Regions from separate parts of the Methylobacterium sp. XJLW genome, predicted to be linked through region 1. Evidence: riboswitches for the same ligand, from Rfam matches in the RefSeq annotation. Region 1 holds a riboswitch; the other holds the start of a gene.
What was found. Region 1 has a riboswitch for fluoride ahead of crcB (fluoride efflux transporter CrcB). Riboswitches for the same ligand answer to the same signal wherever they lie in the genome.
Positions count from the first base shown of each region.

Region 2: it holds a riboswitch for fluoride, as region 1 does, so the genes downstream of both, A3862_RS10960 (voltage-gated chloride channel family protein) here and crcB (fluoride efflux transporter CrcB) in region 1, are expected to answer to the same signal.

Region 1 covers NZ_CP016429.1:2,186,859-2,201,084, forward strand. The annotation lists gene A3862_RS10060 (AAA family ATPase) at 248-1,249, shown strand; gene A3862_RS10065 (DUF58 domain-containing protein) at 1,483-2,352, shown strand; gene A3862_RS10070 (DUF4381 family protein) at 2,377-2,850, shown strand; gene A3862_RS10075 (VWA domain-containing protein) at 2,847-3,884, shown strand; gene A3862_RS10085 (VWA domain-containing protein) at 4,057-4,986, shown strand; gene A3862_RS10090 (tetratricopeptide repeat protein) at 4,986-5,906, shown strand; gene A3862_RS10095 (BatD family protein) at 5,900-7,183, shown strand; gene A3862_RS10100 (EF-hand domain-containing protein) at 7,275-7,706, shown strand; gene A3862_RS10105 (hypothetical protein) at 7,886-8,395, shown strand; fluoride riboswitch at 8,577-8,647, shown strand; gene crcB (fluoride efflux transporter CrcB) at 8,731-9,120, shown strand; gene A3862_RS10115 (pyruvate, water dikinase regulatory protein) at 9,237-10,067, opposite strand; gene A3862_RS10120 (uroporphyrinogen decarboxylase) at 10,531-11,682, shown strand; gene hemJ (protoporphyrinogen oxidase HemJ) at 11,693-12,124, shown strand; gene A3862_RS10130 (lysozyme inhibitor LprI family protein) at 12,192-12,545, shown strand; gene hisG (ATP phosphoribosyltransferase) at 12,592-13,584, opposite strand; gene A3862_RS10140 (ATP phosphoribosyltransferase regulatory subunit) at 13,581-14,226, opposite strand, start outside.
Region 2 covers NZ_CP016429.1:2,376,111-2,390,336, forward strand. The annotation lists gene A3862_RS10955 (methyl-accepting chemotaxis protein) at 1-1,524, shown strand, start outside; gene A3862_RS10960 (voltage-gated chloride channel family protein) at 1,830-3,227, opposite strand; fluoride riboswitch at 3,269-3,341, opposite strand; gene arsH (arsenical resistance protein ArsH) at 3,569-4,315, opposite strand; gene A3862_RS10970 (ArsR/SmtB family transcription factor) at 4,366-4,725, shown strand; gene arsC (arsenate reductase (glutaredoxin)) at 4,718-5,155, shown strand; gene A3862_RS10980 (arsenic transporter) at 5,190-6,485, shown strand; gene A3862_RS10985 (MFS transporter) at 6,493-7,662, shown strand; gene A3862_RS10990 (hypothetical protein) at 8,199-8,516, shown strand; gene A3862_RS10995 (efflux RND transporter periplasmic adaptor subunit) at 8,574-9,752, shown strand; gene A3862_RS11000 (efflux RND transporter permease subunit) at 9,900-13,073, shown strand; gene A3862_RS11005 (hypothetical protein) at 13,234-14,052, opposite strand; gene A3862_RS11010 (DsrE family protein) at 14,181-14,226, shown strand, end outside.

The DNA of each region.
Region 1 (14,226 bases):
GGTCTCATGGAAGCGGGGAGGTGACGAAACCGTGACACCATGGCCCGGCCCGGATCCGTAAGCGTATCCGAACCGGGATTGACGGCCGCACCGGGCAGCGGGCACACCGGCAAGAGCCTGAGGATCCCTTAAGAATTCGGGACCCGGTCGAGGAGACGTGCAGGATGCAGCACACGGCCCGAGCGGCGGACGGGGTCCGCGCAAGATCCCGCAGCGCAAGATCCTGCCGCACAGGATGCGTCCGCGTATGAGCGGCGCCCTCGCCGAGCGTCGGCCCGACACCGTTCCCGACGACGCCCTGCACGGCCGCGTCATGGCGCTCCGCGAGGGGCTGGAGCGCGGCCTGATCGGCAGCGCCGGCCTCGTCGAGCGCCTGCTGATCGGGCTGCTCACCGGCGGCCACCTGCTGATCGAGGGCGCGCCGGGGCTGGCCAAGACCCGCGCGGTCAAGCGGCTCGCCGACGGGCTCGACGGCTCCTTCGCGCGCATCCAGTGCACCCCGGACCTGATGCCGGCCGATCTCACCGGCACCACCGTCTGGCGCCAGGACAGCGGCACCTTCGAGTTCCTGCCGGGGCCCCTGTTCCACGCCCTCGTGCTGGTGGACGAGGTCAACCGCGCGCCGCCGAAGGTGCAGTCGGCGCTCCTCGAATCCATGGCCGAGGGGCAGGTGACGGTCTCAGGGACCACCCACCGCCTGTCCGATCCGTTCATGGTCGTGGCGACCCAGAACCCGATCGAGCATGCCGGCACCTTCCCGCTGCCGGAGGCGCAGCTCGACCGCTTCCTGCTGCACGTCGTGGTCGACATGCCCGACGAGACCACGGAGCGGGCGATCCTCGACCTCGTGGAGGGCGAGATCACCCACCACGTCGACGCCATGACCATGCGGTTGTCGCTGGCGGATGTGCGCGCGGCCCGGGAGGCGGCGCTCTCCACCTACGTGTCGCCGGCCCTCAAGGACTATCTCGTGCGGCTGGTGGCGGCGACCCGCACGGATGCGGCGGCCCCGGACCTGCGCGCCATGATCGAGCACCCGGCCTCGCCGCGGGGCACCCTGGCGCTGATGATGGCCGGCAAGGCCCGGGCCTGGCTGCGGGGCCGCGACCACGTCATCCCCGAGGACGTCACGGACCTCGCCCGGGACGCCCTGTCCCACCGCATCGGCCTGACCTGGCGGGCGGCCGCCGAGGGCAAGACGGCGCGCGGCCTCGTCGGCGAACTGGTGCAGCGGGTGCGGGCGCTCTGACGGTGTTCGGGCTCCGGATTCCGGGACGTGCTTCCCCGCCCCCCTCTGCGGGGGAGGAGACCCTGCGCGGCAGCGGGGGAGCGGGGCAGCGCGACGGATCAGGAAATGGCGCCCGTCGCGACCCGTCCGGAAGCGTCGCTCCCCTCGCCCGACCCGGCCTGACGGCCGGGGCCCCCGCAAAGGGGGGAGGAACGGGAAGCGCCGCGGGCATCCACCTCTCGGGCGAGGCGCTGATGGGCCTGCGCCACCTCGCCCGGCGGGGTTCCGCGCCCGCCACCCGGACCCTGGCAGGGCTGCCCGGCGGCATCGTCACCCGGCGCCGCGGCCGCGGCTCCGAGCCGGAGGATGTCCGCCTCTGGTCCGAGGGCGACGACCGCCGCTTCATCGACCGCAACGCCACGGCCCGCACCGGGCAGCTGCATGTCCGCACCCACCACGACGAGCGCGACCGCGCCGTGGTGCTGCTCGCCGATTTCCGGCCCTCCATGCTGTTCGGCACCCGCCGGGCCCTGCGCTCGGTGGCGGCCGCCGAGGCCCTGGCGCTGCTCGGCTGGCGGGTCGCGGCCGATGGCGGCCGGGTCGGCCTCGCGGTGGCCTCGGCCGGCGCACCGACCGTGCTGCGGCCGGCGGGCGGCGAGCGCGCCATGATCGCGGTGACCGGCGCCCTCGCCCAGGCCCATGCCGACGCCCTCGGGACCGAGTCCGGTTCGCGGGCCCACGCGGAGCCGCCGCTCGAAGCGACCCTCGCCCTCGCCCGCAGCCTGCTGCCGGCCGGCGGCCACCTCGTCATCGCCAGCGCCCTCGACGATCCCGGCCCGGGCTTCGACGAGCTCCTGACGCTGCTCGCCGAGCGGATCGCCATCCGGCTGATCCTGGTGAGCGACGCCTTCGAGCGCGCCCGGCCACCGGGATACTACCCCTTCGCCCTCGCGGATGGCCGCCGCGGGACCGCGCTGCCGACGGCGGCCGGGCCGGCGGGCGAATCCGCCGAGGCCCGGCTCGCCGACTATGCCCGGCGCGGCATCGCGGGCGTGCGCCTCGACGTCGAGACCGGCCCGGAGGCCTATGCGCCGCTCATGGAGCGCCTCGATGCGGTGCTGTGAGGTCCGACACGGCGGTCCGATCCGATGAACCCCGTCACTCCCGCCGAGATTCCCCTGTCCCTCGATCAGCTCCGGGGCCTGCATCTGCCCGGCGGCGCCGCCGGCGCCCTGCAGGGCGAGGTCGTCGCCGCGGCGGCTCTGGGCTTCCTCGCCGCCCTGCTGGTGGGGCTCGTCCGCTACGGGCGCGGCCGGGCGCGGGCCGGCATCCGCCGGGCGGCGCTGGCCGAACTCGCCCGGAGCCGGAACCTCGATCCGGAGGCGCGCCTCGTCGCCCAGGCCCGGCTCCTGCGCCGTCTCGGCCGGACCCTCGGCGGCGAGACCGAGGCCCGGGCGACGGGCGCCGACTGGGCCGCCCGCCTGGACGCGCTGTTCAGGACCGATTTCTTCACCCGGGGCGCCGGCCGGGTGCTCGCCGACGGGCTGTACCGGCGGCAGGATCCCGACCTCGACGCCCTGGACGCCGAACTCGGCCGCCTGATCGGACGGCTGCGGGCATGAGCGCGTTCCTGCCCGCATGGCTCAGCGCCCTCCTGTTGGCCTTCGACTGCGCCGCGCCCTGGGCGCTCCTGGCCCTCCCCCTGCCCCTTCTGGCCGCCCGCCTGATCCCGGCCGAGCCCGAGGGCGGCAGCGGCGCCCTGCGCGTGCCCGGCACGCTGGTGGGGGGGGCGCGCTCCGGCGCCGACCTCGCGGCCCGGGGGCGGCGGCGGGCCCTGCTGACCTGGACGCTCTGGATCGCCCTGGTGGCGGCCCTGTCGGGTCCGCGCCTCGTCATGCCGGCGGCCGCGCTCCCGGCCTCGGGCCGCGAGATCATGATCGCCATGGACCTGTCGGGCTCGATGGAGCGGCGCGACTTCGCCCTCGACGGCGAGACCGTGAACCGGCTCACCGCGGTCAAGCGCGTCGGCACCGACTTCATCCGCCGCCGGGCCGGAGACCGGATCGGCCTCGTGATCTTCGCCGACCAGGCCTACGTGGCGGCGGCCCTGAGCTTCGACACCGCCGCGGTCGCCCGCGCCCTCGACGAGGCGACGATCGGCATCAGCGGCCGCTCCACCGGGATCGGCGACGGCCTCGGCCTCGCCCTGCGCCGCCTGGACCCGCGGGATGCGGACGGCGAGGCCGCCTCCGGGAGGCAGTCCGATGCCAAGGCCGCGAAAGCCGTGATCCTGCTCTCGGACGGCGCCAACAATGCCGGCCAGACCGCCCCCAAGGACGTGGCGGACCTCGCCAAGACGCTGGGCATCAAGATCTACACCATCGCGCTGGGGCCCCGCGACATGGCCGATGCCGATGGCGAGCAGGACGTGGTCGACACCGAGACCCTGCGCGACATGGCGCAGGCGAGCGGCGGCGAGGCGTTCCGGGTGCGCACCACCGAGGATCTGGTCCGCGTCGCCGACGCCATCGACCGGCTCGAGGGCGGCCGCGCCCTGGCTCCGCCCCTGCCCCTCCGCCGGGACCTCTGGCCCTGGCCGGCCGCCCTGGCGCTGCTGGCCGCCGCCGCCCTGCTGGCCAGCCGGAGGGGGGCGTGATGGATCCACGTTTCGCCGCCTGTCCGGCACACGCCCTCATCCTGAGGTGCCCGAGCGCAGCGGAGGCCTCGAAGGAGCCCTCCCGCCGGCCGCGCGATCCCTGGAGCCCTCCTTCGAGGCCCGCTGCGCGGTCACCTCGGGATGAGGGGATCCGGGTGGGAGACGCCGCCCGATGAGCTTCCTCGACGCCTTCGCGCTGCTGCGCCCCTGGTGGTTCCTGGCGATCCCGGTGGTCGTCCTGCTGGCGCTCCGCGCCGCGTGGCGCTCGGCGCCGTTGGGCGACTGGGCCCGGGCGGTGGATCCGGCGCTGATGGCCCACCTCGCCCGCACCGGCGCGGTGCTGGGCGGCCGGCGGCAGGCGAACCTCGCCGCCGCCCTGGCGGCCGGCCTGATCGCCCTCGCGCTCACCGGCCCCGCTGTGGAGCGGGCGGACGGGCGGACCTTCCGCAACCTCGACGAGACCGTGATCGTCGTCGACCTGTCCCGCTCGGTCACGGAGGGCGGCAACCTCCAGGGCGTCCGGCAGGCCGCCGCCGCCGTCGCCGAGGCCGCCGGCACCCGGGCGGTCGCCCTCGTGGTCTACGCGGGCGACGCCTACCTCGCCGCCTCCACCACCACCGACCGCGACAGCCTCGGTACAACCCTGTTCGCCCTCGATGCCGACACGGTGCCGGACCGCGGCACCCATCCCGAGCGCGGGCTGGCGCTGGCCCGCCGCACCCTGGCGGAGGCCAACGTCGTGGCGGCCGACGTGGTGCTGATCAGCGACGGCGACGGCATCGGCGAGGCCGCCATCCGCGAGGCCCGCGCCATCGCCGAGCACGGCTGGCGGCTCCAGGCGCTGTTCGTCCCCGCCGACAAGCCGCTGCCGCCCGGCGCGCCGAAGCCCGACCGGGCCGCCCTCGACGCCCTCGTCCGGGCCGGCGGCGGCACCGTCGCCGACATCGCGACCCCCGGCCCGGTGCTCGACGCGGTCGGCGCCGGGCTCAGTCAGCACCTCGCGGCGGGCGGCTACGGCGTCCTGGCCTATGCGGATCTCGGGCGCTGGCTGCTGCTGCTGGCGGCCCTGCCGGTCCTGGTCCTGTTCCGCAGGAGCGCCTGATGCGGCTCACCCTCCCCGACACGGGCTTCGCCGTCCCGCTCCGCGCCGGCCTGCCGCCGCGCTGGCGCCGCCGCGCCCGGATCGCCGGCCTGGCGCTGGCGGGGATCGGCCTCCTGGCGCTGCTCGCCGTCTCGCAGCCCCGGACCGGCTTCGGGCGCCTGCTGATGGGCCTCGGCCTGCCGGGGCTGGCCGCGGACGTCTTCGTCGATCCGGCCTGGCGCGCCGCCGCGCTCTACGAGGCCGGCCGCTACGCGGACGCGATCGCGCTGTTCCGCACCGGCGGGCGGCGCGCGAGCTACAATCTCGGCAACGCGCTCGCGAAGGCGGGCGACCTCGAGGGCGCGCTGGCGGCCTACGACGAGGCCCTGCGCTTCAACCCCCGCGATGCCGACGCCCAGGCCAACCGCTCGCTGATCGCCCGGATGCGGGCCGAGGTGATCGATCGCGGGCCCGGCGGCGGTATCGCCAACGGCACCGCCCAGTACGGCGCCCGCTACAACAACACCGCCAACCAGGACCAGAACAACGACATCAACGCCGCCTCCAGCGGCGAGGGGCTCGCCGGCAACAAGGAATCGAACGCCAGCGCGTCGCTGCCCGGCAACAGCAAGGTGTCCCGCCGGGGCAAGGCCGAGCAGCAATCGATCGACACCGGCAAGGGCCAGGCCCGGGGCTCGGCCGGCGACGCGGCGGGCCGGGGCCGGACCGGGGGCGGTTCCGCCATGGTGGCCGAGGCGCCCGAGCGCGAGGTCCGCCGGGTGACCAAGAGCTTCGAGGCCCACGAGATCCGACCGGACCGGCTCTGGCTCCAGACCCTGCCGGACGATCCCGGCCGCTATCTCAAGCTGCGCCTGCGCGCCGAGCAGACCCGCCGGGTCGAGGCCGGCACCGCGATTCCCGCCGGGAGCAACCCGTGGTGAGTTTTTCTGGGATCTTCGAGAGGCGCGCCCGCGCGCTCCTCCTCCTCGCCCCCCTCCTCGCTCCCCTCCCCGCCCGCGCGGAGATCGAGCCGGGCGACCTCACCCTGACGGTGACCGCCGAACTGAACGGCAACAGCGCGCCTTTCTCCCGCGAGATGGTGCTCTTGAAGATCCACGGGGTCTACAAGCAGCCGATCCTGCTCGAGGAGGTGGTGCAGCCCTCCCTCGCCAACTTCTCCTGGACGCAGCTCGGCCGGGATCACTGGAGCAAGACCAAGCTTCCCGACGGCCAGAGCGCCATCGCGTTCGACCGCACCGTGGCGGTCTTCCCACACCATGCCGGGCAGTTCACCATCGAGCCGTTCACCCACAAGCTCACCGTCAACGATGTCGGCGAGCGGCGGGTGGTCGAGGTGCGCTCGAAGCCGATCCCCTTCCCGGTCGCACAATGGACCGAGCCCAGCGGCGGCCCCGACGCCAAGGAGCCCTGGTGGCTGCCGGCCAAGGACGTGGCGATCACCGATTCCTGGAGCCCGGATCCCGAGACCATCAAGGTCGGCGAGACCACCCGCCGGATCGTCACCCTGGAGGCGCAGGGCATGGTCGCGGAGGGCCTGCCGCCCCGGCCGGTCATGCGCACGCGCGGCATCATCACCTTCGCGGGCCCCGTCACCCGCGAGACCCTGCTGACCCCCTCGGGCCCCGTGGCGCGGGCCACCTACCAGTGGGACGTGAAGCCCGGCGTGCCGGAGATCATCCCCCTCGACGCCATCGCGATCCCGTGGTTCGACACCAACACCCGCACCATGCGCGAGACCGAGATCCCGGCCCGGCAGATCGGCGGCGGCCTGCCCGACCGGGAGACCGACCGGGCGCCCCCCGCGATCCCCTCGCCGCTCGTGGTCGCCGCCTCGGCGCTGGCCGCCTTCGGGCTGGGCTTGGCGCTGATCGGCTTCGGCCTGGGCCGGCCCTCCTTGCGCCTGTCCCGCCCGACCCGGCGCGCGCTGCAGGCGGCGGCCCGTTCCGGAGATCCCGCCGGGTTCCGCGCGGTCCTGGACACGGCGATGCGGGAAGCGCCGGACCTGGCTCGCATCTGGCGGGCGCGGCCCGGTCTTGTCGCATCCTTCGCGGCTCTCGACCGGTCGGTGTTCGGCGCCTCGGGCGCGCCGGTCCCGGACCTGAGGGCATTGGCCAACGCCCTGTCCCGGTCCGAACCGGTCGCCGCCGCGGCCCGGGAACCGGACCGGCTCGCCCCCCTCGACGGTCCGGCCCGCTGACTGATCGTCGGCTTGTGAACGCGCCTCCGGGAACGGCGCGCCGCATGGCGGCTTGGGCTGCCGGCGCTGATCGCCACCGGAGATTTCGTTCATGCCCGCGATCCTGAACAGACCCGCATGTGCGCTGGCCGCGATGCTCGTCCTCGGCCTGGTCGTCCCCACCGCGCTGCCGTCGGCGGCCTTCGCCCGGTCCTCCGGCACCGAGCGCACGCTGAAGATGGTCGACACCGACAAGGACGGCACGATCGATCTGGCCGAGGCCCAGGCCGCGGCCGGCAAGGTCTTCGACGCCGCCGAGACCGACAAGGACGGGACCGTCGACGCCAAGGAGCTGAAGGGCCGGGTCAGCAAGACGGACCTGAAGGCCGCCGACACCGACAACGACGGCACCCTCGACCGCAAGGAATACCTCGCCCTGGTCGAGCAGCGCTTCAAGGCGGCCGATCCCGACAAGGACGGCACGCTCGACGCCAAGGAACTCAAGACCCCAGCCGGACGCAGCCTGCTGCAGCTCCTGAAATAGGCGCGGATCCCGGAGACTCCGCCGTTGCACAGTCCATGAGCAAGTATTATTCCTGTGCAACGGCTCAAGTTCTGGGCAGGCATCAATATTTTGCACTATCTTGCGTCATCTGAATTGGCCTCGTAGGTTTCGGTCATCCGGGCGGCAAAGCATCGGATGAACCACCAGGGAGGAGCGCGATGGCACGCGCCAACGAGGTCAAGGACAGGTTCCGCGCGCGGCTGCAGGAGGCGGATGCCCGCAGCAACGACTTCCGCAAGAAACTCCTGGAGGAAGGCGCCCGGGCGCTGGAGCCGGTGGTCGGCGTCCTGAACCTCATGGCCGAGGTGCTCAACGAGGAGGACAACGTCCACGGCAGCATCACCGGCCTCGAGGCCAAGATCGATCAGGACAACTTCATCAGCCTCTGCGCGCGGCTGCGCGGGACCGACACCGAGCAGAAGATCAAGATCAAGTACGGTCCGGAACTCGGCGGCAGCAACTACATCTCGGTCTCGGGCCTGAACCAGCGCTACAACGAGCGCCTCGTGCCGGGGGCTGCGAGCTGCGCCATCGGCCGGACCGTCGGCAGCGACATCCAGCTCGACGAGCACCGGGGCGACGAGCTGGCCGAGGTGGTCCGCGAGGTGGTCGAGGATTTCTATGCCGCCCAGATCGAGCAGCGCAGCCACTTCGCCTACGCCCGCTGAGCCTTGCGGCTTCGCCGATCGATCCAGCGCGGTGGGTTCATGACAGGGCGCGGGTCCGCTCTCCCGCACGGGAGGGGACCCGCGCCGATCCGAACCGATCTGTGAACCCGCCGCGCCCCCCGACCCACCAGCGCGTGAGCCGGAAAACCGGATTCCCCTTCCCGGCATCCTGCGCTAAGCCTGTCCCGATGGGGATGGAGCGCCCCGACAACCGCCCGACTCGGAGGCCGGGCTGATGGCTCCTACCGCACGGGCGCGCCTCAGCCGTCCGCGGTGGGGCCGTGCGCCGAAGCCGCGACAGGACGTGGCTGCCCGACCGAACAGGAAGGGCCGGCATGATCAACACCCTCATCGTCGTTGTCGGAGCCGGGCTCGGGGGCGGGTGCCGCCACGGGATCAACGTGGCGGTCGCCCGGCTGCTGCCGGGCCTCGGCTTCCCCCTGGCCACGCTGATCATCAACGTGCTGGGCTCGTTCCTGATGGGCGTGCTCGCCGAGGGCTTCGCCCTGCGCGGCGCGGCGGGTCACCCGGCACGGCTGTTCCTGACCACGGGCGTGCTCGGCGGCTTCACCACCTTCTCGACCTTCTCCCTCGACGCGATCAGCCTGTACCACCGGGGCGAGACCGCCGCCGCCGCCCTCTACGTTGGGGCCTCGGTGGCGACCGGTCTGATCGGGCTGGTGGCGGGCCTCACCCTGGTGCGGGCGGTCCTGAGCGGCAGCTGAGGCCGTCCCGGCTTCAAAAGGGCTGCGACCTCTTGCGGATCCGGGGCGGAGCCCGGGTCGTTCAGGGGCTCCGCCCCCGGACCCCGCCAAAGGGCTGAGCCCTTCGGAAACCCCTCTCAATCCGCGATGAACTTCAGCCGGTGGTCGCGGTAGAGGTCGACGATCGCCGCCGCGGTCTCCTCGATGGAGCGGCGCGTCACGTCGATGGTCGGCCAGCGGTTCCGGGTGAACAGCCGGCGGGAGGCGGTGATCTCGTCCGCCACCGCCGAGCGGTCGACGTAGAGGGACGATTCGTCGGCGTTGAGGCTGGAGAGCCGGTTCTGGCGGATCTGCACGATCCGCTCCGGCGAGGCGAACAGCCCGACCACCAGGGGCTTGCGGGCGCGCTCGATCGCCGGCGGCAGCGGCATGCCCGGCACCAGCGGCAGGTTGGTGGTCTTGAGGCCGCGATTGGCGAGGTAGATCGAGGTCGGCGTCTTCGAGGTCCGGCTGACGCCGAGCAGGATGACGTCCGCGTCCTCGAGATCCTCCGGCAGGTTGCCGTCGTCGTGGGCCAGGGTGAAGTTCATCGCGTCGATGCGCTTGAAGTACTCGGCGTTCAGCATGTGCTGGGCGCCGGGCCGGGCTGTGGTCTCGGCGCCGAGATAGGCGCGCAGCAGGTCGTGGACCGGCCGCAGCACCGACAGGCAGGGCGAGCCGGTCTCCCGGGCGACCTCCTCCAGCCGCTCGCCGAGGTCGCCCCCCACCAGGGTGTAGAGGACGAGACCCGGCGCCGCCCGGATCTCCGAGATCACCCGGTCGAGCTGCGCGGCCGAGCGCACCAGCGGATAGACGTGCTCGATCGCCGACACGCCCTCGTACTGCGCGGCCGCCGCGCGCCCGACATTGATCAGCGTCTCGCCGGTGGAGTCGGAGACGAGGTGGAGGTGGAAGTAGCTGCGGCCCATTCCGATCGCCTCTGCGGTCGCCTTTCGCGGCGCCCACGTTGTCCACCGCCGGCCGCCAGGGGAGTCGATGAGTGTGGATAGGATGCCCCGCCGGGCCGGTCCAGGGCGATACCGGTGCGCGCTATCGACTCCGCCGTTCACAGGCAGACGATCGGGGCGCATGGATTCCGCCTCACTGGGAGAATCCGGGACGCGTCCGGGGTCCGCACACGACTCGGCGTTGCCAAGGCGCTGTCGGATCTGGTCGTTCTCGCAAGATGGAGCAAATCCTTTAAAGCCTCGTTAACGGCGCGGCGCCGGGGACCGCCTGTGGACGCTTTTGTGCCCCCGTGATTCGGCCCCCCAAGAGAAAAAACAGAGTCCTAGATTCTCTCTTTTCTTTTCGAAGGGGCCCGTGTGGGGATCGGCGCGCCTCGACTCGACAGGAGGCCCGCCGACGGGCATGCGGGATGACGGATACGGGATGGGAACGACGATGACGGGGACGGAGCGCAAGTCCGAGCGGAAGGTGCTGCGCGTCCTCGACGGGGAGGCGATCGGTCCGCCCCCCGCCTGGATGATGCGGCAGGCCGGCCGCTACCTGCCGGAATACCGGGCGACCCGCGCCGAGGCCGGCTCGTTCCTCGACCTCTGCTACAGCCCCGACTTCGCCGTCGAGGTGACGCTCCAGCCGATCCGGCGGTTCGGCTTCGATGCCGCGATCCTGTTCTCGGACATCCTGGTCGTGCCCCATGCGCTCGGTCAGGACGTGCGCTTCGTGGAGGGCGAGGGGCCGCGCCTCGATCCCCTCGACGGCCGGGAGGCCTTTTCGAAGCTGCGCGAGGCCGGCGACCCGGCGGTGATGACCCATCTCGCACCGGTCTTCGAGACGGTGACCCGGCTGCGCGCGGAACTGCCCGGCGAGACCACGCTGCTCGGCTTCTGCGGCGCCCCCTGGACGGTGGCGAGCTACATGATCGGCGGTCGCGGCACCCCGGACCTCGCCCCCGCGCGGGCGCTGGCCGAGGGCGACACGGCGCTGGTGGACGCGCTGATCGACCGCCTCGTCACGGTGCAGACCGATTACCTCGTGCGCCAGCTCGAGGCCGGCGCCGACGCCGTGCAGATCTTCGAGTCCCATGCCGGCACGCTGCCCCTCGCCGTGCCGACCTCCGACGGCACCGTCGAGCCCGTCGGCGACGTGGCGGAGAGCGCCCTGCCGGGCGCGCCCGCGGCGGACGCCCTCACCCGCTGGTCCCTGCAGCCGATCGCCCGGATGGTGGCGGGCGTCCGCGCCCGGGTGCCGGGCGCCAAGATCATCGTGTTCGCCCGCGGCTCGGGCCTCGACGGCCATGCCCGGGTGGTGCCGGAGACCGGCGCCGATGCCGTCGGCGTCGACTGGGGGGTGGACCTGAAGGCCCTGCGAGCGACGGTGCCGGCCACCACGGTGACGCAGGGCAACCTCCATCCCGAGACGCTGATCGAGGGCGGCGCGGCCCTCGACGCGGCGGTGGATGCCGTCCTGGAGGCGACCGCCGGCCGGCCGCACATCTTCAACCTCGGCCACGGCATCACGCCCCAGACGCCGGTGGCCCATGTCGAGCGGATGCTCGACCGGCTGCGCGGCCAGGGTTGAGGCTGCGCCCGTGCTGTACGACTGGATCAAGGCCGGCCACGTCATCAGCCTGATCGCCTGGATGGCGGGCATGCTCTACCTGCCGCGGCTGTTCGTCTACCATGCGAGCCTGCCGCCAGGCTCGGAGGCGCAGAGCGCGACCTTCAAGGTGATGGAGCGCCGCCTGCTCAAGGCGATCATGAACCCGGCCCTGATCGCCACCTGGCTGTTCGGGGTGGCGCTCGCCTGGATGAGCGGCTTCTATGCGAGCCCCTGGCTCCAGGCGAAGTTCGCGCTGGTCCTGGCGATGACCGGTATCCATGGCTGGCTCGCCCGGATGGTCAAGGATTTCGCCGCCGACCGGAACACCCGCGGTCATCGGTTCTACCGGGTGCTCAACGAGGTGCCGACGCTTCTCATGATCGGCATCGTCATCCTGGCGATCGTCAAGCCGGGCTTCTGATCCCGGTTCGATTCACCCGGCTGCCGCGCTGCGCGGAGCCTTTCCGCCGCCGGGCCGTTGCCTGGCCATGCCGAAGCCGCTCGTCCTCGCCCTGGCCCTCGCCGCCCTCGCGGCTCCGATCGCCGCCCCGGCTGCCCGGGCCGCGAGCTTCCCGTGCGACAGGGCCGAGGCTCCGGACGAGAAGGCGATCTGTGCCCATCTCCCGCTCAACGACCGGGACGTCGAGATGGCGACCCGGTTCGAGATCCTGAAGAGCGTGCTGCCCATGGGCGGCCAAGCCAAGCTGCGCGACGATCAGGAGGCGTGGCTGACGGAGCGGCGCGCCTGCAGCGGCGACGTCGCCTGCCTGACAGCCGCCTACGACGGGCGGCTCAAGGTGCTGCGCGGGGTGCTGTCCGAATTCGCCAAGCAGGGCCCGTAGCCGTCGCGGTGGTCCGCAAGGACACCACCACGACGGTCCGCCCTCCTCAGAGCCGCGCCAGCAGCCGCTCCGCCAGCGGGTTCTCGGCCGCGAAGGCATAGTCGACCCGCCGCACCGTCACGGCCCGCGCCCCCGCCTCGACCAGGGCGCCGGCGAGGTCGAACACCGCGCCCTCAGGGCAGCGCAGGACGATCTCGCCCTCCGGGCCCTTCGGGGCGCCGTAGGGCAGCTCGGCCTCGTGCAGGCCCGCCAGGGTGGCGAGGTCGATGGTGCCGCTCTCCGGCAGGGCGGCCCGCACCTCCCGGGTGGTCCGGGCGCGTTCCTCGGCGGCGATGCGGCCGAGCACGGTGCGGAGCGCCGCCCGCTGGCCCTCGCCCCAGGGCGCCTTCAGCGAGGCGACGAGGTTCGCCTCCGAGCGCAGGATGATGCCGTCGTCCAGCACCTTCAGGGCGTTGGCGGAGAGCGTCGCCCCCGTCGTGGTGATGTCGACCACGATCTCGGCCGAGCCCGCCGCCGGCGCCCCCTCGGTGGCGCCGAGGCTCTCGACGATCCGGTAATCGGCGACGCCCTTCTCGGCGAAGAACCGGCGGGTCAGGTTCACGTATTTGGTGGCGACCCGCAGGCGCCGCCCGTGGCGGGTGCGCATGCCGGCGGCGACCTCGTCGAGGTCGGACATGTCGCGCACGTCGATCCAGGCCTGGGGTACGGCGACCACCACGGTGGCGTTGCCGAAGCCCAGCGGCGTCAGCAGCTCCACTTGGCCGCGCACGTCCGGCAGGGTCTCGCGGATCAGGTCCTCGCCGGTGACGCCGAGATGGGCGGCGCCCGAGGCGAGCTGCGCGGCGATCTCGGAGGCCGAGAGGTAGCGCACCTCGACGTCGGGGACGCCGAGCAGCTTGCCCCGGTAGTCGCGGGCGCCGGCGCCCTGGGCGAGCTTCAGACCGGCCCGGCCGAAGAACGCGCTGGCGTTCTCCTGCAGGCGGCCCTTGGATGGCACGGCGAGGATCAGCGGCATGGCGGTCGCGTCCGAAGCACTCATCGGCCGGCTCCCGCCACGCGCGCGATCCAGAAGGTGCAGCCCACCGCGGGCAGGGGCGCCGGGCTGCCGAGATGGCCGAGCAGGCCGTCGTAACGGCCGCCGCCGACCAGGATCGGGCCCTGCCCTTCGGTCACCTCGAAGATGAAGCCGGTATAATAGTCGAGGTTGCGGGCGAAGCCGCCCTGGAAGCGGAACCGCTCGATCGGCAGCCCGCGGGCCGCGATGAAGCCGGTGCGCTCCTCGAACAGGTCGAGGGCGGCCGCGAGGGCGTCGTGGCGGATGCCCGCGTCGGCCACCAGCGCCCGCAGGTCGCGGGCGGCGGCATCCGGATGGCCGGCGATGGCCCGGTAGCGGTCGAGGAGGATGCGGTTCTCGGCGTTGAGCCCGGCCCCGCCATGGGCCTGCGCGGAGGCCTTGGCGAGGAAGCGCTCGGCGATCTCGCCGGCGCTGCGCCCGCCCACCGCCGAGATCCCGGCGATCGCCAGCACGTCCTCCACGAAGGCGCGCACGCCCCGCGGGTCCTGGCCCTGGATCGCCGCCAGCAGGCCCGCATGGGGATCCTCCGGGCGGGTCCCCTCGGCGCCGTTGGTGACCACGTCCAGCGAGCGCCCGGCGGCCAGCGCCCGGAGCGTCCGGCGCTTG
Region 2 (14,226 bases), 190 kb from region 1:
CGTCGCCTGAATCGCAGCGTCTTCGAGATGAATTACTGGGTGTATCGCATCCTCGCTGAGACAGACGAAGCTCAGATGAAGGTGGCCAACACTGGATTCGACGACGCCATCCCCACCCTGACAAAGGCTCTGGCCGACCTGCGCCGACTCGCGCCGGATTTTGGCGCGCGCATCGACGAGCAGGCGGCCCGTATCCATCAGTTCGTCCAGCAGGTTTCCGAGGTTCGCCAGCTCTGCCTGGCGGGCCGGAACGCCGAGGCCCTCGCGCTGGTCCATCGTACGATCGACCCGACCTTCGTCGCCCTGGTGCAGGGCAGTTCGAAGCTCGGGAACGACATCGATGGCGCGATGGAGAAGGGCTCGGCCGAACTGACCGAGCAGACCAACGCCACCCGCATCTCCCTGGTGTCGTTCAGCGCGCTCGGCTTGCTGGTCGGGCTCGCTGCGGCCGCCCTCGTGACGATCGTCGGCATCACGCGCCCGCTCGGCAGATTGGTCGTCGTCCTGCGACGCATGGCGCAAGGGGAGATCGAGGCGGAGATCCGGGAGGCTGGCCGGGGCGACGAGATCGGCGCGGTCGGCCGGGCAGTGGAGGGGATCAAGGCCCTGGTCGCCCGCAAGGCCGCCGAGGAGGCCGAGGTCAAGCGGCTGGCCGACGCGGCCGCGGCCCAGGCGCGCCGGCGCACCATGATCGAACTCGCCGACGGGTTCGAGCGGGCGGTCGGCGGCGTCGTCGGCATGGTCTCGTCCTCGGCCACGGAGCTGCAGGCCACCGCCCGGCAGATGACCGCCACCGCCCAGGAGACGGCCTCGCAATCCACCGCCGTGGCGGCGGCCGCGGAAGAGGCCGCCGCCAACGTCCAGACCGTGGCGGCCGCCGCGGAGGAGCTGGGCTCGTCGGTGCAGGAGATCGGCCGGCAGGTCACCGGCTCGGCCCGGCTCGCGCAATCGGCGGTGGGCGAGGCCGACCAGACCGCCGCCCTGGTCCAGGCGCTCAGCCAGACCGCCGCCCGGATCGGCGACATGGTCGGGATGATCTCCGGGATCGCCGGGCAGACCAACCTGCTGGCGCTCAACGCCACGATCGAGGCGGCGCGGGCCGGCGCCGCGGGGCGGGGCTTTGCGGTGGTGGCTGCCGAGGTGAAGGCGCTGGCCGAGCAGACCGCCAAGGCGACCGAGGAGATCGCCCGGCAGATCGGCGCGGTGCAGGAGGTGACCGGGCAGGCGGTGACGGCGATCGGCGGGATCACCGGGCGGATCCGGGAGATCGACGGCGTGGCGACCTCGATCGCCGCGGCGGTGGAGCAGCAGGGGGCGGCGACGCAGGAGATCGTGCGCAACGTGGCGCAGGCCTCGACCGGCACCACCGCGGTGACCGGCACCATCGCGGGCGTCGCGCAGGCCTCCGAGGAGACCGGCGCCGCGGCCAGCCAGGTGCTCGCCTCCGCCTCCGAACTCTCGCGCCAGTCCGAGCATCTCGGTGCCGAGGTCGCCCGCTTCCTCGCAACCGTCCGCGCCGCCTGACGAGTCTCTGGCCGGATCCTCCCGGTCCGCCCTCGCGGCGCGGGCCGGCCCGACGGCGGTGCGGGGGCAGGGCGCGGATTGCGGGGGGGGCGTGTGGCGCCCATTGAGACCGGGGCGTCCTCGGCCGACGGCCTTGAGCAGGCCGTCGGCCTTCGCCTGCACGACCCGTTCCCCGCAGAGGGGCCTGGAGCCCCCCAGGGAACGGGCTTGGCGTGGTCGAGCCCTGTCGGCGCACGTCATTGAGATGCCCGCACCGTCCCGATCCCGGCCGGGACGACCGGACGCGTCGAAGCCCTGGGGCGCACCTATCTGTCGGGGGCCGACACGGGGGCCGGCGCGGTCAGCCGGGCCGCGCGGTGCGTGCGCGCATGGCGCAGGGTGGCGTCCGGCGGCAGAGTGCCCACGGAAACCTTCGGGACGGCGATGCGCTGGGACAGGTAGATGCCGCTGTGCCCGGAGCACAGGTAGGCCAGGAAGCAGGCGGTCGCGATGTAGACGCCGTGCGTGGCGCCGAACAGCTCGATACCCATCAGCGTGCAGGCCAGCGGCGTGTTGGCCGCTCCGGCAAACACGGCGACGAACCCGAGGCCGGCCAGGAGATCCACCGGCGCCCCCAGCACCCCGGCCAGCGCGTTGCCGAGGGCCGCGCCGATGAAGAACAGCGGCGTGACCTCGCCGCCCTTGAACCCGGCGCTCAGGGTGACGACCGTGAACAGCATCTTGAGCGCCCAGCTCCAGGGATGCACCTCCGGACCGAAGAAGCGGGCGATGGTCAGCCCGTGCGGATCCGCCGACCAGACGCCCAGTCCCAGATAATCCCGCGTGCCACAGAGGTAGACCAGGGCGATCACCGCGAGGCCGCCCGCCACGGGGCGGAGGGGCGCGAAGGCGATGACCCGCTTGCACCATCCGCCGAGCATGTGGTTCGCCTCGGCGAACACCAAGCCGGCCAGTCCGAAGGCCACGCCTGCCACCGCGACCTTGGCCAGGAGCAGCGGCTCGACCATGTGCGTGCCGACGGCTCCGGCGTGGTCGTCGATACGGAAGACCCCGTGTTCGATGCCCCACAGCTGACAGGTCCAGTCGCCGACCACGGCCGCGACGAGGCAGGGCACGAGGGCCGCATATTCGACGCGTCCGACAGCGAGGACCTCGAGCGCGAAAACCGCGCCGGCCAGTGGCGTACCGAAGACGGCGCCGAACCCCGCGGCGATCCCGGCCATCAGCATGATCCGGAAGCTCGGCGCATCCAGGCGGACCGCCTTGCCGAAGGCGCTTGCGAGGCTGCCGCCCAGTTGGACGGCCGTGCCTTCGCGGCCCGCCGATCCGCCGAACAGATGCGTGACCACCGTGCCGAGGAAGATCAGCGGCGCCATGCGCAGGGGCACGCCACCCCCGGGCACATGGATCTGCTCGACGATGAGGTTGTTGCCGCCCTCCACGGACTGGCCGAAGCGATGGTAGAGCAGCCCGATAGCCAAGCCGCCGAGCGGCAGGAGAAACAGCAGCCCGGGATAGGCGAAGCGCGCCCGGGTGGCCGCATCGAGGCTCCAGAGGAAGGCCGCGCACAGGGAGCCCACGGCGGCGGCCATGGGCAGCAGAACCAGGATCCAGCGCGCGACCGAGACGGCATGATCGTGCCGCGTGCGGACAAAAGCCGCTACGTTGAAGCGTGTGAACAGATTTCGGAAGGTTGCGCGCATGACATCCCCTTGATGCGACGCCGCAAGACTTTGCGGGATCGCAAGAAGTAGGAGTCATCAGCCTGACGGCGGTTCGGCCTTGATGGCCCGGCAGACACCATTGCCGTCCTCAAGAGATACGGGACCCCTCCGAACCGCGTCAAGGCCCTTCGTGCAGGCCTGCGGCGTGCGGGGAGGGGCGAACCCGTCGCTCCCCCGAGGGTGGACGCGGAGACAGCGGATCCGGTCGGCCCTCGGGGCGCTGGGACCCTGGTCCCGCACAGACCTGCCCCACGGGCGGCCGGTCGCCGCCGCGATCACGACGGCGCCCGCGTGGACGGTCGCATCGGCGGCGGTGTGTCTCAGCGCTTCACAAAGCCGATGTCGGCGGCCACGGCGCTCAGCCGCTCCGGCGCGCGCTCCTTCCGCTCGCTGTAGCGGTCGACGAGGTCGTCGGCCCGCTCCCGGGTCAGCAGCGTGAACTTCATCAGCTCCTCGCACACGTCCACGACGCGCTCGTAGAGCGGCCCCGGCTTCATCCGGCCGGCCTCGTCGAACTCCTTGTAGGCCATCGGGACCGACGACTGGTTCGGGATCGTGATCATCCGCATCCAGCGGCCGAGAATCCGCAGGCTGTTCACGGCGTTGAAGCTCTGCGAGCCGCCGGACACCTGCATCACGGCCAGGGTGCGCCCCTGGGTCGGCCGCACGCTGCCTTCGGAGAGCGGCAGCCAGTCGATCTGGCTTTTCATCACGCCGGTCAGCGTGCCGTGCCGCTCCGGCGACACCCACACTTGGCCCTCGGACCAGATCGAGAGGTCGCGCAGCTCCTGCACCTTCGGATGATCGGCGGTCGTGTCGTCGGGCAGGGGCAGGCCGTGCGCGTCGTAGATCCGCACCTCGCCGCCCATGGCTTCCAGGAGCCGGGCGGCCTCGTAGGCGAGGAAGCGGCTGAACGAGCGCTCCCGCAGGGAGCCGTAGAGGATCAGGAACCGGGGGGCGTGGGTGAGCGGCTTGACCGCCTCCAGGCGCGCGCGGGTCGGCACCACGAAATGCGCGGCGCTCAGGTTCGGCAGGCCATCGGTGAAAGGCTGGCGCGGCTTGTCCAAGGTTCAGCTTTCTTGTACGTTCAAAGAGTGATTTGAAGATTGTAACGAATATGGACGAGCCGCAAGCCCTCGCCGCCTTCGCGGCCCTCGCCCAGGAGCACCGTCTGCGCCTGGTGCGGGTGCTCGTGACCGCCGGCCCGGACGGGCTGGCCTCCGGCGTGCTGGCCGAGGCGGTGGGCGTCTCCGCCGCCACCGTGTCCCATCATCTCAAGGAACTGAGCCACGCGGGCCTGGTCGCCTCGCGGCGCGCGGGCCGCTCGATCATCTACAGCGCCGCCTACCCGGCGCTGTCCGGCCTGATCGCCTTCCTGATGAAAGATTGCTGCCAGGGCCGCCCGGAGGTCTGCACCCCGGCGATGGCCGCCCTGGCACCCTGCTGCCCCGCCCTTGGAGAGACCGCCCATGCCTGAGCCGTTCGACGTCGTGATCTACCACAACCCCGAATGCGGCACGTCCCGCAACACCCTCGCGATGATCCGCAACGCCGGCATCGAGCCGCACGTGATCGAGTACCTCAAAACCCCGCCCGCGCGGGCGCTGCTGGTGCAGCTCCTGGCCCGCGCCGGTCTGTCGGTGCGTGCGGTGCTGCGGGAGAGCGGCACGCCGTTCGCGGAGCTGAACCTCGGCGATCCCGCGCTGACGGATGCGCAGCTCCTGGACGCCATCGCGGCGCACCCGATCCTCCTCAACCGCCCGCTGGTGGTCACGCCCAAGGGCGTGCGCCTGTGCCGACCGTCGGAAGCCGTGCTCGATCTTCTGCCGGTGCAGCAGGGCGAGTTCGTCAAGGAAGACGGTGAGCGGGTCGTGGACGAGCACGGCCGCCGCGTCGCCACGGCCTGAGCCTCACACCGATCCATAAGACGAAAACGCCCGGATGCTCGCGCTCGCCATTTTCCTTGCCACCCTCGTGTTCGTCATCTGGCAGCCCAGGGGCCTCGGGATCGGATGGAGCGCACTGGCCGGCGCGGGGGTCGCTCTCGCCGCGGGCGTGATCCACCCGGGCGACATTCCGGTGGTCTGGCATGTCGTCTGGGACGCCACGTTCACCTTCGTGGCGCTCATCATCCTCTCCCTGCTGCTCGATGAGGCCGGGTTCTTCCATTGGGCGGCCCTGCACATCGCCCGCTGGGGCGGCGGCCGGGGCCGGCGGCTGTTCCCGCTGGTCGTGCTCCTCGGCGCGGCCATCGCGGCGGTGTTCGCCAACGACGGCGCGGCGCTGCTGCTGACGCCGATCGTGCTGGCGATCCTGCTCCGGCTCGATTTCAAGCCGGCGGCGGCCCTGGCGTTCATCGTCGCCTGCGGGTTCGTGGCGGACAGCACCTCCCTGCCGCTGGTGATCTCCAACCTGGTCAACATCGTCTCCGCCAACTTCTTCGCCGTGACCTTCGGCCGGTACGCCGCCGTGATGGTGCCGGTGAACCTGGTGTCCCTGGCGGCGACGCTGCTGGTGCTGTGGGCCTATTTCCGGCGCGACGTGCCGGAAGCCTACCCGGTCGATGCCCTCGAACGCCCGGCCGACGCGATCCGCGATCCGCTGGTGTTCCGGGCGGCGTTCCCGCTGCTCGGCGTGCTGCTCGCCGCCTACTTCGTCACCGCGCCGTTCGGGGTGCCGGTGTCGGCCGTCACCTGCGCCGGCGCGGCGGTGCTCCTGCTGCTCGCCAACCGGGGCGGGATCATCCCGATCCGCAAGGTGCTGACCGGCGCGCCCTGGCAGATCGTGCTGTTCAGCCTCGGCATGTACCTCGTGGTCTACGGCCTCCGGAACGCCGGCCTGACCGACGCGCTGGCGAAGGGCCTGGTCTGGCTCGCCGGCCACGGCCCGTGGGCCGCCACCATCGGCACCGGCTTTGCCGCCGCGATCCTGTCGTCGCTGATGAACAACATGCCGAGCGTGCTGATCGGGGCGCTCGCGATCGAGCGGGCGCCGGACCTGTCGCCGCTGACCCGCGAGCTGATGGTCTACGCCAACGTGATCGGCTGCGACCTCGGGCCGAAGTTCACGCCGATCGGCAGCCTCGCCACCCTGCTCTGGCTGCATGTCCTGGACAGCAAGGGCCAGAGGATCACCTGGGGCCAGTACATGAAGGTCGGCCTGGTCATCACCCCGCCCGTGCTGCTGGCCACGCTGCTGGCGCTGGCGGCTTGGCTGCCGCTGCTCGGCACCCGGTAGGCCGCGCGTGTCCGGGGGGCGGCGCTGGCCGGTGATCTCCGCCCTCGGCGTGATCGAGATCCTCGCCTGGGGGTCCTCGTTCTACCTGCCCGCCGTGCTCGCCGGCCCGGTGGCGGAGAGCACCGGCTGGCCGCTGGCCTGGGTGGTCGGCGGTCTGTCCCTCGGGCTCCTCGTTGCCGCGTTCGCCGCGCCGCATGTCGGGGCGGCGATCCACCGCCATGGCGGCCGTCCGGTTCTGGCGCTGGCGGCGCTGCTGCTGGCGGCCGGCCTGATCACGCTGGCCGCCGCGCCGGTCCTGCCGGTCTACCTGGCCGGCTGGCTTCTGCTGGGGCTCGGCATGGGCTGCGGCCTGTACGATCCGGCCTTCGCCACCCTCGGGCGCCTCTACGGGGCGGCGGCACGGCCGGCGATCACCACCCTGACCCTGTGGGGTGGGTTCGCCAGCACCGTGTGCTGGCCGCTCTCGGCGTTCCTGGTCGCGCAGGTCGGCTGGCGGGGCGCCTGCCTCGCCTATGCCGGCCTGCACCTCGGGGTCACGCTGCCGCTGGTGCTCCTGCTGATCCCGAACCCGCCGGCGGCGGCGGCGGAGCACCGCGCGGCGCGCACCGGCCCTCTGTCCGCCTCCGAGCGGCGGGCGTTCCTGCTGTTCGCCGGGGTGCTGGTCCTCGGCGGCGCGATCATGGCGCTGGTGTCGGTGCATCTGCTGACGCTGCTGCAGGCGCGGGGCGTGGCGCTGCCGTCCGCCGTGTCCTACGCGGCGCTGATCGGCCCGGCGCAGGTCGGCGCCCGCATCGTGGAGATGTCGTTCGAAGGGCGGCATCACCCGCTGTGGACTCTCACCGCCGCCCTGGGCCTGGTGGCGCTGGGTTTGGTGCTGCTGGCCCTGGGGCTGCCGGGCGTCGGGATCTGGCTGGTGCTCTACGGCGGCGGCAACGGGATCTATTCGATCGCGCGGGGCACGGTGCCCTTGGCCCTGTTCGGTCCGGTGCGCTACCCGCTGGTGGTCGGCCGCCTGGCGCGGCCGGGGCTGGTCGCGCAGGCGCTCGCCCCGCCGGCCGGCGCGTTCGTGCTGACCCAGGCCAGCCCGGAGGCCCTGTTGTGGCTCTTGCTCGCCCTGAGCCTCGCCAATCTCGGGCTGGTCGGCGCGCTGTGGCATCTCCACCGCGCGGAGCGGTGAGACGGCGGCCAAGCCGACAGGCAGGGGATCGCGACACCGGCCCTGTCCCGCCGGCCGACGGGAGGGGGGATCGCGCGACCGCGACGAACCCTGCATGTTCGGCTGTTCGCGGCTCGGTCCATCGTCCCACTCCGCCGGGTCCAAGACCGGCCGATCCCCTCTCCTTGGCGGCGCCCGTCTTTCACAGGTGAATCTTCGCGGGCCGTCGATCCTGGGGGCGCCGAAATACCGTGATGCAGGTGTATCGTTGGGTCTGTTGCTGTCCCGTATCGGGTGGGACGTTTAAATAAGACGTAAATACATCGCGTGCCCGATCTGCCGGGGGATCGCGGGATTCGGTAGTCAGCCTTGGTTGATAACAATTTTTGAGGCCATGGCTCAGCTGCGAAATGTGCTATCGATAGAGCACAGGCGACCGAATCGGGCCCGTTTGCGCATCGAACCTGTATTGTCGCAGGGCGGGGCATCTGTGTTGGGCCGCCAAAGTCAGGATCGACCGGGTTGTCCGGTTGGCGCGCTGCGCGGGTGTGTCGATCATGATGTTTGCCGTTCCTGCCCTGCTGATGGAGCTGGCGTTGGCGACGCCGGTCTCGGACACGATGCCGGTCTTCGACGTTCACGGCAGCTGCCGGGCGGCGACGCAGCAGATGACCCTCGATGCCGGCCGGCAGAAGCTCTGCCTCGAGGATGAGGGGTCGGCGCGGGCCGAGGTCGAAAAAAAGTGGTCCAGCTACCCGGCCGGTGACCGGACACGCTGCGCGGCGGAAGCGCAACTCGACGGCCTGCCCAGCTATGTCGATCTGCTCGAATGCCTGACCCTCGCCCGGGAAGCCAAGGCCGAGGATGGTCAGTAGCCGCGGCAGGACCGAGGCCAAAGACCATCCGTAACGATCTCAGGTTGAGGGCCGGCCGTGCCGATCGTGCTGCAGCTTCCCGGATCCGTCCGTCTTCTCGCCCTCGCGGCCATCGCCGGATGCGCCGCCGGTTGCCGCGATTCGAACCAGTACGTCCCGCCACCGCCGCCCGGCGTCTCGGTCTCGCAGCCGGTCGTGCGCACGGTGACGCGCTACTTCGAACTCACCGGCAACACCAAGGCGTTCGCGGCCGTCGATCTCGAGGCGCGGGTCCAGGGCTTTCTGGAGGCGATCACCTACAAGGACGGCGCCGTGGTGAAGGCGGGCGCGCCGCTCTTCGCCATCCAGCGCAACACCTACGAGGCGCAGCTCAAGCAGGCGCAGGGCGCCCTGGCGGCGCAGCAGGCCGCCCTGGCGAACGCCCAGTCCGAATATCAGCGCCAATCCACGCTGGGGCGGCAGGAATTCGCCTCGCAGGCCCGGGTCGAGGACGCCAAGACCAAGCAGGACCAAGCCAGCGCCGCCGTCATGGAGGCGCAGGCCAACCTCGACATCGCCACCATCAACCTCGGCTACACGCAGGTCTCCGCGCCCTTCGACGGCGTGGTCACCAACCACCTGGCGGATGTCGGGGCGCTCGTCGGCATCAGCGGGCCGACCAAGCTGGCGCAGCTCGTCCGCATCGATCCGCTCTACGTCTACTTCAACGTCAGCGAGCAGCAGGTGCTGCTGGTCAAGCAGCACCTGCGCGCGACGCAGCAGCCGCTGGGCGATCTGGCCAAGATACCGGTGGAGATCGGCCTGCAGACCGAGACCGGCTATCCGCATACCGGCCGGCTCGACTACCTCGCGCCGCAGGTCGATCCGTCCACCGGCACCCTGCTGGCCCGGGCGCTCATCGAGAACGGCGATCACGCGCTCCTCCCGGGCCTGTTCGTGCGGGTCCGGATCCCGGTCGGCCGCGACGACAAGGCGCTGCTGGTCCGCGACGACGCCATCGGGACGAACCAGCAGGGCAGCTACGTGCTCACGGTCGGGGCCGACAACACGGTCGCGCAGCGGGTGGTGACGCTCGGGGCGCGGGACGGGCGGTACCGGGTGATCGAGGCGGGGCTCGCCCCCGGCGACTGGGTCGTCACGGACGGCATCCAGCGAGCCATCCCCGGGGCCAAGGTCGCACCCCAGAAGTCGGCGGTGGCCGAGGCCTCCCCAAGCCCGGCGCCGCTTCAGCGGTGAGACACCGGCCGGTGCGCCCGGCCGAGCCCGCGAGACCGATGGTCCAGGGCACCGATCCGCCCGGTCACCGGAGGCCGGCATCCGCCCATCCGCGGCCCGCCGATGCGGCGGACCGCCCCTGAGACGCCGGCACCGAGGGCCAACGGCATGATCTCGCGCTTCTTCATCGAGCGGCCGGTCCTGGCCAACGTGCTGGCCCTGATCATGGTGCTGGTCGGCGCGGTGTCGCTCCTCAACCTGCCCGTGTCGCAATACCCCAACGTCGTGCCGCCGACGGTCCAGGTCACCACGCGCTATCCGGGTGCGAGCGCCCGCACGGTGATCGACACGGTGGCGCTGCCGATCGAGCAGCAGGTCAACGGCGTCGAGGGCATGCTCTACATGCAGTCGACCAGCGCGAGCGACGGCACCTACACCCTCACGGTCACCTTCGCGATCGGGACGGACGGCGATCAGGCGCAGGTTCTGGTGCAGAACCGCGTCGCGATCGCGATGTCCTCGCTGCCGCAGGCGGTCCAGGTCCAGGGCGTCACGACCCAGAAGAAATCCACCGCAATCCTGCAATTCGTGACGCTGTCGGCCACCGACGGGAAGTTCGACAGCCTGTTCCTGTCGAATTACGGCGTGATCAACGTGCAGAACGAGCTGGCCCGGCTCCCCGGCGTCGGCAACGTCACGGTGTTCGGCGCCGGCCAGTACGCGATGCGGATCTGGCTGGACCCCGATCTGCTCCAGGCCCGGGGCCTCACCCCCGACGCCATCATCAACACCGTGCAGCAGCAGAGCCAGGAGGTCACCGCCGGGGCCCTGGGGATGCCGCCGGTGCCGACCGGACAGGATTTCCAGTACACCCTCAACATCAACGGGCGGCTGAACGACGCCCCGGACTTCGAGAACATCATCATCAAGGCGGACGCGCAGGACGGCGGCCGCATCACCCGCCTGCGCGACGTCGGCCGGGTCGAACTCGGCGCGCAGACCTACAGCCAGTCCTTCACCCTGAACGGTCAGGCCGCCGCCGGCATCGGCATCTACCAGCTGCCGGAGGCGAACGCGCTCACGGTGGCGAACGCCGTCGGCACCCGGATGGCCGAACTCGCCAAGACCTTCCCGCCGGGCCTCGTCTACGCCATCCCGTTCGACACGACCGCGTTCGTCCAGGCCTCGATCCACGAGGTCTACAGGACGCTGTTCGAGGCCGCCGTGCTGGTCCTGATCGTCATCCTGGTCTTCGTCCAGGACTGGCGGGCCATGCTGGTGCCGGCCACGACGGTGCCGGTGACCATCATCGGCGCCTTCGCCGCCATGGCGGCGATGGGCTTCAGCGTGAACCTCTCGACTTTGTTCGCCATCGTGCTGGCGATCGGCATCGTGGTGGACGACGCCATCGTGATCGTCGAGGGCGTGGCCCACCATATCGACGAGGGCCTCTCGCCCCGGGCGGCGGCCGAGAAGGCGATGGAGGAGCTGTTCGGCCCGATCATCGGCATCACCCTGGTGCTCATGTCGGTCTTCGTGCCGGCCGCGTTCCTCCCCGGCCTGACCGGGCAGCTCTACAAGCAGTTCGCCCTGGTGATCGCCGCCACCGCGCTGATCAGCGCGATCAACGCCGCCACGCTGAAGCCGACCCAATGCGCCCTGTGGTTGCGCAAGCCGGTGCCGCCGGAGAAGCGGAACCTGTTCTACCGCGGCTTCAACCGCGTCTACGGGGTCGTCGAGGGCTGGTACGCCCGGCTGATCGCCCACATGGTCCGGCGCAGCGGCCTCATGGCCGTCCTCGCGCTCCTGCTGATCGGCCTGGCGGGATGGGGATTGACCCGCCTGCCCACCGCCTTCCTGCCCACGGAGGATCAGGGCTACGTGCTGATCGGGGCCCAGCTGCCCGACGGGGCCTCGAAGGAGCGCACCGACGCGGTGATGCAGCGCATCAGCGCGCAGGCGAAGGCGACGGCCGGCGTCGACAACGTGCTCACCATCAGCGGCATCTCGGTCCTCGATTCCAACGCCACCCTGCCCAATGCCGGTGTCGCCTACGTCGTCCTCAAGGACTGGGACGCCCGGGCCAGGGAGAAGGGCCAGGATCTGCGCAGCCTCTACGACCGCTTCAACACGATGCTGGAGGGCGTCGAGGACGCCGCGACCTTCGTGCTCATCCCGCCGCCGATCCAGGGCATCGGCAATGCCAGCGGCTTCACCATGCAGGTGGAGCTGCGCAACGGCGACTTCGATTACCCCCTGCTGGAGAGCCTCGCCCGGACGATCGTCGCCGACGGGAACGCGCAATCGGGCTTGCGGAGGCTCAACACCTCGTTCCGGGCCGGCGTGCCGCAGATCGCGATCGCAGTGGACCGGATCAAGGCCGAGGCGCTCGGCGTCACGGTCGGGCAGGTCTTCTCGACGCTCTCGAGCTACGTGGGGTCGTCCTACGTCACGCAGTTCAACAAGTTCGGCCGGACCTTCCAGGTCTACGTGCAGGCCGCGCCCGATTACCGGCTCCGCCCCGAGGACGTCGAGAACCTGAAGGTGCGGGCCGGCAACGGGGCGATGGTGCCGCTCGGCACCATCGTGGAGATCAAGACCGTGCAGGGCCCGTCCCTGATCAGCCTCTACAACCTCTACCCGACGGCCACGATCGTGGGCGGGGCGGCGCCGGGCTTCAGCTCCGGGCAGGCGCTGGACCTGATGCAGCAGATCGCCGCCAAGGTGCTGCCGCCGGGCACGGGCTATGACTGGACGGCGATGTCGTACCAGGAGAAGGCGGTCGGCGCGCAGATCTACCTCGTGTTCGGGCTCGCCATCCTCCTCGTCTACCTGGTCCTGGCCGGCCAGTACGAGAGCTGGATCCTGCCGCTGGCGGTCCTGCTCGGGGTGCCGCTGGCGCTCCTGGGCACGGTCGGGGCGCTGCTGCTGCTCGGCGTCGCCAACAACCTCTACACGCAGATCGGCCTGATCCTGCTGATCGCGTTGGCGAGCAAGAACGCCATCCTGATCGTCGAGGTCGCCCGCGAGAAGCGGCAGGCCGGTCTCGACATCGCGGCCGCGGCCGTGGAGGCGTCGCGGCTGCGCTTCCGCCCGATCCTGATGACCTCGTTCGCCTTCATCCTCGGCGTCCTGCCCCTCGTCACCGCCTCCGGGGCCGGCGCTGCCGCGCGCAAGTCGATCGGCATCACGGTGTTCAGCGGGATGCTGGCCTCGACCTGCCTGGCGGTGCTGTTCGTGCCGTGCTTCTACGTCATCCTGCAGCGCGTCGAGGAGCGGCGCGCGCAGGGGCGGCAGCCTGTGCCGACCGGGACCGCATCCTCGGCCCCCGAGAGGGTCTGACACCGTGACGGAGGGCGCGCATCCCGGATTGCGTCGGGTCCCGGGGGGCGGCGTGGCGGGTCCAGCCTGACGCCGCCGCGAGGATTTCGGCTCCTGGCGCGTCCCCCGCAACAGGGCGGTCGAGCGTACCGCGACACCGGGGATCAGACGCCCCGCCGCTTCACCGCGTGACGATGCCGGGCTCCTTCGGACTGGGCCGGCGCTGCAGGATGAGAAGCCCGGCCGAGTAGATCAATGAGACGAGGAGGGCGGCACACAGGGCGGCGGCGGCACCGAGGGCCTGGACCGTCAGGTGAAGCGTGAGCAGCGCCAGGCCGAAGCCGAAGACGCCCCGGATCGCAATGCTGGCCAAGCGTGCCATCGCGCCCCCGCCGATCCGGCGATGCAGGATCACGAAGGTGCTCGTCAGGGTGACCGGAAAGGCGGCGACCACCCCGGTCCGCGCCGGTCCCAGGGCCGAACTGACAGCCAGGACAACCGCCACGAACAGGGCCACGGCCGTCGCTCGGGCCAGGAGATCCACCGGTCGCGGCCGCGCGACGACCGCGCTCCGGACGAGGGAGGTTCGCACCGCCTGCCGGGTCGCGACGGCCCCCGCGCCATAGACGAGTGCGTTGAGCCCGAGGGCCGTCAGCGGCGTCCAGGACGCGGCGGATACGGGGATGGCCACCGCCAGCCATGCCAGCGTCGCCGGACCGAGGGTCGAGCCCAGATCCCGGCCGCTGGCCCGCAGGGCGTAGACGGTCAGGAACAGGCCCGTCGCCGCATTGGCGGCGAAGCCGTTGAGGGCCGCCCCGGCGACGAACTCGGTATCGTGTTCCAAGGCCATGAACACGTAGGCCGGCCCGGCCGAGACCGGCAGGCTGACGATGAGGGCGCCCCAGACCGGTCCGAGGAGTTCCGCCAGCACGGAGGCCAGCACGACGACGGTTCCCGAGGTCAGCGCCCGGACCAGGGCTGTTACCCATATCGCTGCCACGGCCGCTTCCCCGGCATCGCACCGCCGATCCGGATCGACTTCGGAGCCGCGGCTTCGCTATCACGGGCGCCGGGCCTGGGCCAAAGTCACGGGCTCCGACAGGCGCCGGCCCCGACCGGAGATCAGCCATGCGACAGCTCCCCCGACGCCCGATCCTGTTCCTGCTGGCCGGGC